2 regions of the Blautia sp. DFI.1.216 genome follow, and region 1 is predicted to be linked to the other one. Evidence: riboswitches for the same ligand, from Rfam matches in the RefSeq annotation. Region 1 holds a riboswitch; the other holds the start of a gene.
What was found. A riboswitch is a leader RNA that binds a small molecule or an ion and turns the genes downstream of it on or off. The one in region 1 is predicted to bind cobalamin.

Region 1 (5,303 bases):
AGTGAACAGGGGGAGGCAGACTCGTTTGATAAAATATAATGTATAACAGTATAAAACAGTTGACAACAGTTATGCACTGTTATATACTGTTTATAGATGGAGGAGAAACATATGCATATAATAATCAATAATTCATCCATGGTACCTATTTATGAACAGATCATAGACCAGATTAAGTCTGAGATTATCAGAGGAGAGTTACAGCCGGACACTGTATTACCTTCAGTACGCAGTTTGTCAAAGGAACTGAAGATCAGTGCCCTGACTGTGAAGAAAGCCTACGACAATCTGGAAGAAGAGGGATTTACCGTTACTGTTCATGGAAAAGGAACCTACGTTGCAGCCACAAATAAAAACCTGATGAGGGAAGAACAGCTCAAAGAAGTAGAACATGATCTGGAGCAGGCAATCATGAAGGGCAGAAGATGTGGACTGAACGATGAGGAAATCAGAAATCTTTTTGAAATGATCATGGAGGACTAAGACATGTTGAAAATCAGTCATTTGCAGAAACATTACAGAGGTTTTTCGCTGGACTGTTCTATGGAAGTACAGCCTGGGATGATTACAGGACTTATTGGAAGAAATGGTTCCGGGAAATCCACCACATTTAAAGCTCTGCTCGGCCTGATTCATCCGGATGGCGGAGAGATAGAGGTCTTTGGGAAAAAGGCAGAAGAGCTTAAGCCGGAGGATAAGCAGAAACTGGGAGTTGTTTTTGCAGATTCAGGCTTCAGTATGTATCTGACAGCAGCGGGCGTGGCAAATATCATGAAAAGCATATATCCGGATTTTGACAGAGATGAATTTCTGCAGCAGTGCAGGAGATTCAATCTGCCCACAGACAAGAAAATCAAAGAATTTTCCACTGGTATGAAAGCAAAGTTTAAAGTACTGGCAGCATTAAGCCATAAGGCAGAACTGCTGATTCTGGATGAGCCCACAGTTGGTCTGGATGTGATAGCCAGGGATGAAGTGCTGAACATGCTGAGAGAATATATGGAAGAAAATGAAAGCAGTTCTATTCTGATCAGTTCACATATTTCATCAGATCTGGAGAGTCTTTGTGACGATTTTTATATGATCCATGCCGGAAAAATTATCCTTCATGAGGATACAGATGTACTGCTGTCAGATTATGCAGTTCTTAAAGTTTCAGAAGAAGAGTATGAAAAACTGGATCAGCAATACCTTATTAAGATCCGGAAAGAGGCTTATGGATACAGGTGTCTGACAAACCAGAAACAATTTTATATGGAAAATTATCCGGATGTTGTAATTGAGAATGGAAAGATTGATGATCTGGTAGTGATGATGGAGGAACAGGTATGAAGGGATTATTTGTAAAGGATATAGAACTGATGAAACAGCAGAAACAGTTTTTTATCCTGGTTGTTGTAATGGAAGTCATCCTGAATCTGGCAGGAAGCGGGAGTGTCAGTTTTGCTACAGGATATTTTACGATTGTCACAGCAATTTTTGCCATTACGACTATAAGTTATGATGAGTTTGATAATGGTCTTGCGTTTCTTATGACCTTGCCGGTTACCAGAAAACAGTATGTGGCGGAAAAATATCTGCTGGGAGCAGGGCTTACGGCTGTAGCGTGGGGAATTGCAACGATAACGGGAGTAATCTGCAAAGGTGTGGCAGAACTTCAGGGGTGTCTGAGTGAGACTATCATTGGCAGCCTGATAGACATTCCACTGGCACTTCTTATGCTGGCGGTATCGCTCCCGCTTGTAATACATTTTGGAGCGGAAAAAGGACGTTATATTGCAATGGTCATGTGGGCTATTATATTTGCCGTAGTTTATATTCTGATAAAAACAATGGGACTTTCAGCAGACGCAGTCGATGCATGGCTGAATGGACTGAACCGGGGAATGGTATTGGCCGGAGTTGTATTATTTACAGTAATTGTATATATGGGATCTTTTTGGATTGGTGTCCGGCTTATGGAGAAGAAAGAATTCTGATGTGTATCGAATATGGTTGTAATTATAAAAGCAGTGTGCTAAAATTATATCAGCGTAATTGAATAGCTGTTAAGTGAACATTATCATACACAGATTTTGTGTATGATAATGTGAGAGGGAATCAGGTGAAATGCCTGAACGGTTGCGGCCACTGTATACAGAAAAAAGCGGGATTGTAATATGTCATTGCATAAATATGTGAGAAGGCGGAATCCGGCTGTCAGAGAGTATCTGGAAATATTTCTGATACAACATTCATGAACTGCTGAAGCATGGATGTTGTATCAGTTTTTATTTTATGGGAACTTTCTGTGATCTGTGAGTCAGGAAACCTGCCTGACAGCGTAAAGAAGGAGCTTCCGTAAAAAGTATCCGTTATTCTTATCACTTCTATTTTACTTTTTCTGAAGTCCCATCTTTTCGGTTACACGAACAGGTAAATAACATATACGAAAAGAGAGGAAGTCAAATGAAAAACAGGTATTTATCCACAAGAATCATGGCAATTATGATGGCAGCAGCTATGGCAGTTTCCGCAGCTCCGGCAGCTTTTGCAGCAGAGAGAGCAGACTCTGAGACAATCAAAGAGGACAATCAGCCGGCAGCAGATGCAGACTCTGATACACAGGAAGATGCAGACGCACAGGATTCAGCAGATGCAGATAAGACAGCAGACGCAGAAGGTACAAAGACAGAATATCCTCTGACCATCACAACCTATGATTATGATGGAAATGAAATCGAAACAACCTATGAAAAGGCACCGGAGAAAGTTCTTGCTGTATATCAGGGAAGCATTGAAACCATGCTTGCACTTGGTCTGGAAGACCGCCTGGTAGCTACAGCAGGTCTTGACAATGAAGTTCCGGATGAACTTAAAGATGCATTTTCAAAAACAAATTATCTTGATGAATTTACCCCATCCCTTGAGACTGTAACGATGTTGGAGCCAGACATGATCTTATCCTGGAGCTCCCTGTTTTCTGATAAAAATCTCGGAAATGTAACAGACTGGATCGACAAAGGCTGCAACACTTATTACAACACAAACACACGCCCTGACGGAGACAGAACTCTGGAAAATGAATTTACAGACATCTTAAATCTTGGAAAGATTTTTGATGTACAGGACAAAGCACAGGCAATCGTAGATGATGCAAAGGCAGTGATCGATAAAACTCTTACAGCAACAGCAGATGTAGAAGAGAAACCAAGCGTAATGGTTCTGGAACCTCTTGGAGAAGATATCACAAACTATGGTGCAAAGAGCCTTGGTGGAGATATGGTAACACAACTGGGTGCGACTCTGGCAAACCCGGATGCTTCTACAGCAGGAAAAGAAGATATCATTGCAGCAAACCCTGATGTGATTTTTGTTGTATACATGCCATATGCAGGTGATGATCCGGAAACTGTAAAAGAAAGCCAGCTTGCCGTTATCAAGGATGACGAAGCACTTCAGAGCCTTGACGCTGTAAAGAACGGTCGTGTTTATCCGATCATGCTCAGTGAAATGTACGCAAGTGCAACACGTACACAGGATGGTATTGAAACTTTCGCAAAAGGATTATATCCGGATGTGAATCTTGACTGATTGAGGACATAACAGTGAAAGAACAGGTTTCACAGACAAAAAAAGGCAGTGTGCTCAGGACATCCATGTATGTGGCAGTTCTTATCGGGCTTGCGGCATTTCTGATTTTTTCCATTCTTGCAGCAATCACTTTTGGAAATGCAGATCTGTCACTGAAAGATGTTTACAGTGTCATTGCATATAAATTGTTTCATATCAAAAGCCTGTCCGCCTATGCAGAAGGCGCAGTTCACGATGTTGTGTGGCTGATCCGGCTGCCCAGAGTCCTGCTGGCTCTGGCAGTTGGAATGGCTCTTTCCGTCTGTGGCGTAGTTATGCAGGCGATTGTCCAGAACCCACTGGCAGATCCGTATGTACTTGGTATTTCATCCGGTGCATCCCTTGGTGCAACACTGGCGATCATGCTTGGAGTTGGTGGATTTCTCGGTGGAAACTCAGTTGGTGTTCCTGCATTTATTGGTGCAATGGTCACTTCTTTTGCAGTAATTGCCATTGCAAACATGGGCGGAAAAGCTACTTCTGCCAAACTGATCCTTGCCGGAATGGCCGTCAGTGCGGTATGTTCTGCTTTTTCCAATTTTGTTATCTATATCACCAATGACAAAAATGCAGCAACAGAAGTAATGAAGTGGATGATGGGAAGCCTTGCAGGCGCAAGCTGGAGCAGAGTAGGTGTAATGCTTCCTGTTACATTGATCTGTGTAATTATTTTCTGGACGCAATATCGTAATCTGAATCTGATGCTGTTAGGAGATGATGTATCGATCACACTGGGAACTGATTTGCACAGGCTGAGAACTTTTTATTTGATCGTTGCTTCTGTAATGATCGGGTTTGCAGTATATTGTGCAGGTGTGATCGGCTTTGTAGGACTTGTGATCCCTCATGTGATCAGAATCCTTTTTGGAACAGACCACAGAAGATTATTGCCATTAAGTGCACTGCTTGGTGCATCGTTCTTGATCTGGTGTGATGTGGCATGTCGTGTGATCCTGAAGAATTCTGAGATGCCGATCGGTGTGTTGGTATCCATTATCGGTGCTCCGTGCTTTATTTATCTGCTTGTGCGGAAATCCTATGGATTTGGAGGTAGTAAGTAATGAAGATCACTACAGAAGATATTCAGGTTGGATTTCACGCCAGACAGATACTGAAGGGAATTTCCATAGAGTCAAAGGATAAGGAACTGGTAGGGATCATCGGACCAAACGGAAGCGGAAAATCTACATTATTAAAATGCATCTACCGTATCCTGAAGCCAGATGCAGGTGCCGTTTATCTGGACGGCGAAGAACTCCATTCCATGAGCGTAAAAAGCTCCGCCAGAAAAATGGCAGTTGTGGCACAGCACAATTACTACAACTTTGATTTTACCGTACGGGAAGTCGTGTTGATGGGACGTGCACCTCATAAGAAAGCATTGGAACGGGATAATGCAAAAGATTACCGGATTGTTGAAGAAGCACTGAAAACGGTACAGATGGATGCATTTGCGGATCGCACATTTTCTACGCTGTCAGGTGGAGAGCAGCAGAGGGTTATTCTGGCAAGAGCACTTGCACAGCAGACACCTGCACTGATCCTTGATGAGCCGACTAACCATCTGGATATCACACATCAGATCATGCTGATGGAACTGGTAAAGAAACTTAACGTAACTGTAATATCAGCTATCCATGACCTGAATATTGCGGCGGCATACTGCGATAAGATTTATGTATTGAAAGATG
Region 2 (5,303 bases), on a different contig from region 1:
TCTGTTGAAACAGAAAAGGATGCGGCTGCCAATATGGCGGAGTATTTTGCTTCAGAGGATCAGAATAATCAGAATCATTACATAATAGCATGTGGAGGATCTGCCATCGGTAATGAGATGCATCGTCTGAGAACGATAGGTATTCTGAATAAGCTTCAGGAAGCATATGGTCTGTCATATGAGAAGTCTGTAGAAGAACTGGTGAATACGCAGGATACGGAAGAAATTGAAACAGGCAGTGATATTAAGATTACTCTGGTTCCGGGTTATCCAAAAGATCATCTGGATGAAAAGCTGGCTGCTCCGCTGAATACAGGAGAGTATAATGTTATTCTGAGTGTAGTGAGCGCAAGTGATTTTATCAAGGTAATTGATGCTTATGAAGAAGAGAACAGTACAGATGTATTGTTGGGGTCAATTGATTGTTTTACAGAAGATACATACGAAATGTTTAACAAGAAGGGATATAACGGCAAGGAAAGAATCGACTATCTTGTAGGAAAATATGGTGCTATCGTTGCACCATCATTTGTTGCTATGAAGAATGCTCTGGAAGGCTTTGCAGAAGATTACCGTGAAGATGGAAGTGCTTTCCGGCTGCAGCAGTCATTTTGGACAGCGGATTCAGTAGATGAGTTTAATAAGCAGTATGTGTTATCTATTGGAATGTATGATAATACATATAGTGTAGAGGACATGATGGGAGTTCTGAAATCCTATACACCGGAAACAAATTTTGAAGAATTCCAGAAATTTACGGAAAAATAGATAGAAAATAAAAGTCTGAAATAATTGACGTATGCATGATAGTATGTTATGATAAAGAAGTATTCATACGGCCATTTGATGATTTTAGAGATAAGTTCAGACCAGCAGAAGCGTCCTGCTGGTCTGATTAAAAGGGAAACCGGTGTAAATCCGGTACGATCCCGTCACTGTGATAGTTGTTTTTCAGCTGCATACCACTGGAAGATATTTTCTGGGAAGGTGCTGAAAGTATATAGGCTTAAGTCAGGAGACCTGCTTATTTCTAGTAAAAGAGATTCTTGCGGACGACGAGAAATCCTGATTAAGAGTTACAACTTCATGTGTTGCATATATATATGTTTGATTCTTTAACGGTAAGATTTCGTGACGGATGCGGGAGCATCTGTCTTTTTTTCGCTCAAAATCATAGGAATGGACAGTATGAGAAGGAAGAAAAACAACGAAGAAACAAAAAAAGAAAGGAAGTAAAGGATGAAAAAAACAAAAAGAGAATTACTTGTGTTAGCAGCAGCAACAACAGTTGCGTTATCAATGGGAGTTACTGTACAGGCGAAAGGTGATGAGAAGGTTTTAAACTTCGGATGTCAGATGTACACAGATGGATGTGTAAACAGTGCAAATGATGAAAACGGTGGATGGAATGCTATGAGATATGGTATTGCTGAAGCATTATTTAAATTCGATGACAATATGGAAGTTATCCCGTGGCTTGCTGAGAGTTATGAAGTAAATGACGAGCATACAGAATGGACGATCAAGCTGAAAGACGGAATTAAATTCTCTGACGGATGTGATTTAACTCCGACAAAGGTAAAAGAGTATTTTGATCACATGAAAGAGGTAGGACCTTCCGGATCTGCCAAACCGGAGAAATATCTGGAATTTGAAGCAGAAGTTACTGTAGATGATGATGCAAATACAATTAACATCAAAACAAGCAAACCATATGCAAACCTTGTAGGACAGCTCTGCCATCCAACAATGGGAATTACAGATGTAGAACATATTGAAAACTATGATAACGGAATTATTGGAACAGGTCCATACAAGATTGAAGAATTCAATGGTGTAGGTGTTGGTTATACATTAGCTGCAAATGAGTATTATCGTGAAGATGTCCCATACGATAAAGTCAATCTGCTGTTCATGGGAGATAACTCCGCAAAAACAATGGCACTTCAGAGCGGTCAGGTAGACCTGGTTGAGAACATTACAAACGTAGCAGATATTCAGGACTTCCAGGATAACGATGACTATACTGTTGATATCGCATCAGGTGTACGTTGTGGATTTGCATGGATGAACTTTGACGGTGTTCTTGGAAACAAAACACTTCGTCAGGCAATCCTGATGGCAATTGATAATGATACAATCTGTAATTCCAGAACAATCGGTGGACTTTATACACCAGGATTCTCCGTACTGCCTTCTACTCTGAACTATGACTATGACAAACTGGAAAATCCATATACCTATGATCCGGAAAAAGCAAAACAGATTCTGGATGATGCAGGAATCGTTGATACAGACGGAGATGGAATCCGTGAACTGGATGGTCAGAATATCAACCTCAGATATATTTCTTATGAAAACCGTCTTCTGAATGACTTTGCAGATGCTCAGGCACAGTATCTTGCAGAAATCGGTATTGGTGTTGTTCCTGAATACGGAAGCTCAGATGATCAGTGGAGTAAACTTGCAGCACTGGATTATGACCTTAATAACAATAACTGGATCACTGTTGGTACCGGAGATCCTCTGGCATATATGGCTAACTGGGCAACTGATACCAGCTACTGCGCATACTCCAACCCGGACTATGACAAGTTATATGAAGAATTAAAAGGTGAAATGGATCCGGAAAAGAGAAAAGATCTGATCTTCCAGATGCAGCAGATTCTGGTAGATGATGCAGCGGTTCTGATTGATGGATACTACAACTCATCTATGATCTACAGTAAGAAAGTTGGTTCTGCACATATCCATACAGCAGATTACTACTGGCTGTCAACAGAAATTACTCCTGCAGAATAAGAAAAGTCTGCGAATTGTGAAGTTACTGAATAGTTACAAACAGAAATAAAAAGAGGTGTCTTTTTTGAGTAAAAAGCAAATAATCAAGCGTTTATTACAGATTGTGATCGTATTGATCGGTATCAGCTTTATTACATTTGCACTGACCTTTATGTCACCAGGTGACCCTGTACGAAACATGTACACGGCAACCGGTGTAATGCCTACTGAAGAAATGGTTCAGGAGACACGCGAGGAACTTGGTCTGAATGATCCGTTTCTGGTGCAGTATACCAGATGGCTTAAGAACTGTCTGAAAGGTGACTTTGGCAAATCATACAGCTTAAATAAACCAGTTACAGAACTTCTTGCAGCCAGATTATGGCCGACTTTGAAACTTACATTAATGGCCATGATCCTTATGCTGGTTATTTCTGTACCTTTAGGTATGTTGTCTGCCATATATAAAGATAAATGGATCGATTATCTCGTCCGGGGAATTACATTCCTCGGATGTGCGATGCCTAACTTCTGGGTTGGACTTCTGTTAATGCTGGCATTCTGTGTTTATATCAATGCATTTCCGGTTATCAGTTCTGCGGGAGACTTTAAGAGTCTGTTTCTTCCGGCTTTGACACTTGCGATTGCAATGTCTTCCAAATATACCAGACAGGTAAGAACAGCGGTGCTGGATGAACTGAGTCAGGATTATGTGATCGGTGCACAGGCAAGAGGAGTAAAGAAATCAAAGATTATCTGGGGCAATGTATTTCCAAATTCATTGCTTCCGCTGATCACAATGTTTGGTCTTTCCATAGGATCACTTCTTGGAGGAACCAGTGTTGTAGAAGTAATCTTCTCTTATCCGGGTCTTGGAAACCTTGCAGTTTCAGCAATCACATCCAGTGATTACAATCTGATCCAGGGATATGTATTATGGCTTGCCCTGATTTATATGGTCATTAACCTGATCGTTGATGCATCTTATGTTTATATTGATCCACGTATGCGTTTAAAGGAGTAGAATCATGAAAAAGAAAAACAGATTTTTAGCAAATAAAACTTTTGTCGTGTTTTCTATTCTTGCAGTCTGTATTATTCTGACAGCAGTATTTGCACCGGTGGTAACCAGAGGGGTTGACCCGTTAAAAGGTTCTCTGGTAGATGCACTGCTTCCGCCATGCAAGGAACATATTTTTGGAACCGACAAAATGGGCAGGGATATTTTTTCAAGAGTTATTTATGGAGCACGTGCATCTCTGTCAGCAACCTTTGGTGTTGTTGCCCTGATCTTTCTGGTGGGAACTGTTACCGGAGTCCTTGCAGGATATTTCGGAGGTGTCATTGATGCTGTTATTATGCGAATTGCAGATATGATGCTTGCTTTCCCAGGACTGGTACTTGCTCTTGCTGTTGCAGGTATTATGGGCGCAAGTATCAAAAATGCGATCATCGCTATTGTAGTAGTAAGCTGGACCAAATATGCGCGTCTGGCACGAAGCCTAGTTATGAAGATCCGTGACAGGGATTATGTATCAGCAGCGATCGTTACCGGTTCCAAAACACCGTATATGCTGTTTCGATATATGCTTCCAAATGCACTTCCTACACTGATCATTACTGCTGCCACAGATATAGGTTCCATGATGCTGGAACTGGCAGCAATGTCCTTCCTGGGATTTGGCGCGAAGCCGCCGGCACCGGAATGGGGTTATATGCTGAATGAAGGAAGAGCGTGTATGCAGTCCGCTCCGTGGCTGATGATCTTCCCGGGTCTTGCTATTTTTGTAGTAGTTGTTGTATTTAATATGCTTGGGGATTCCATCCGTGATATCCTCGATCCAAGAAATGAGTAGGAGGAATAAACATGCTGAAATTAGATAATGTGACAATCTCCTACAAAAATGTTCCAACTGTTCAGAACTTTAATCTGGATATGAAAGAGGGACAGATCGTTTCTCTGGTAGGAGAATCCGGAAGTGGAAAAACCACTGTTATCCGTGCTGTTCTGGGACTTCTTGCAGGTGGCGGTAAGGTCACAGAAGGAAGTATTACGTTTGAAGGAGAAGACCTTTTATCCTATACACCGGAACAGTGGAGAAAACTTCGTGGTTCTGATATTTCCATGATTTTTCAGGACAGTGGTGCAATGATGAATCCGACACGTAAAGTCGGAAAGGTATTTACAGAATATATTCTTACTCATGAGAACATTTCCAAGAAAGAGGCATGGAGTAAGGGAATCGCAATGCTGGAGCGAATGAGACTTCCGTCTCCGGATAATATTATGGAATCTTATCCTTTCCAGTTATCCGGTGGTATGAGACAGCGAGTTGGTATTGCGATGGGAATGACTTATCAGCCGAAGCTTCTTCTTGCAGATGAACCGACTTCTGCACTGGATGTAACAACACAGGCGCAGATCGTACGTCAGATGATGAAGCTCAGAGATGATTACCATACAGGCATTATTGTAGTAACCCATAATCTGGGTGTAGCTGCCTACATGTCAGATTATATTG

Region 2: linked by a shared signal. The riboswitch ahead of LJE11_RS14440 (ABC transporter substrate-binding protein) and the one ahead of LJE11_RS15605 (ABC transporter substrate-binding protein) in region 1 are both predicted to bind cobalamin.

Annotation. Positions count from the first base shown of each region.
Region 1 covers NZ_JAJDML010000051.1:15,869-21,171, reverse strand. The annotation lists gene LJE11_RS15620 (GntR family transcriptional regulator) at 112-483, shown strand; gene LJE11_RS15615 (ABC transporter ATP-binding protein) at 487-1,332, shown strand; gene LJE11_RS15610 (ABC-2 transporter permease) at 1,329-1,979, shown strand; cobalamin riboswitch at 2,054-2,333, shown strand; gene LJE11_RS15605 (ABC transporter substrate-binding protein) at 2,449-3,573, shown strand; gene LJE11_RS15600 (FecCD family ABC transporter permease) at 3,588-4,673, shown strand; gene LJE11_RS15595 (ABC transporter ATP-binding protein) at 4,673-5,303, shown strand, end outside.
Region 2 covers NZ_JAJDML010000043.1:10,042-15,344, forward strand. The annotation lists gene LJE11_RS14435 (hypothetical protein) at 1-768, shown strand, start outside; cobalamin riboswitch at 844-1,042, shown strand; gene LJE11_RS14440 (ABC transporter substrate-binding protein) at 1,240-2,802, shown strand; gene nikB (nickel ABC transporter permease) at 2,858-3,805, shown strand; gene nikC (nickel transporter permease) at 3,810-4,637, shown strand; gene LJE11_RS14455 (ABC transporter ATP-binding protein) at 4,649-5,303, shown strand, end outside.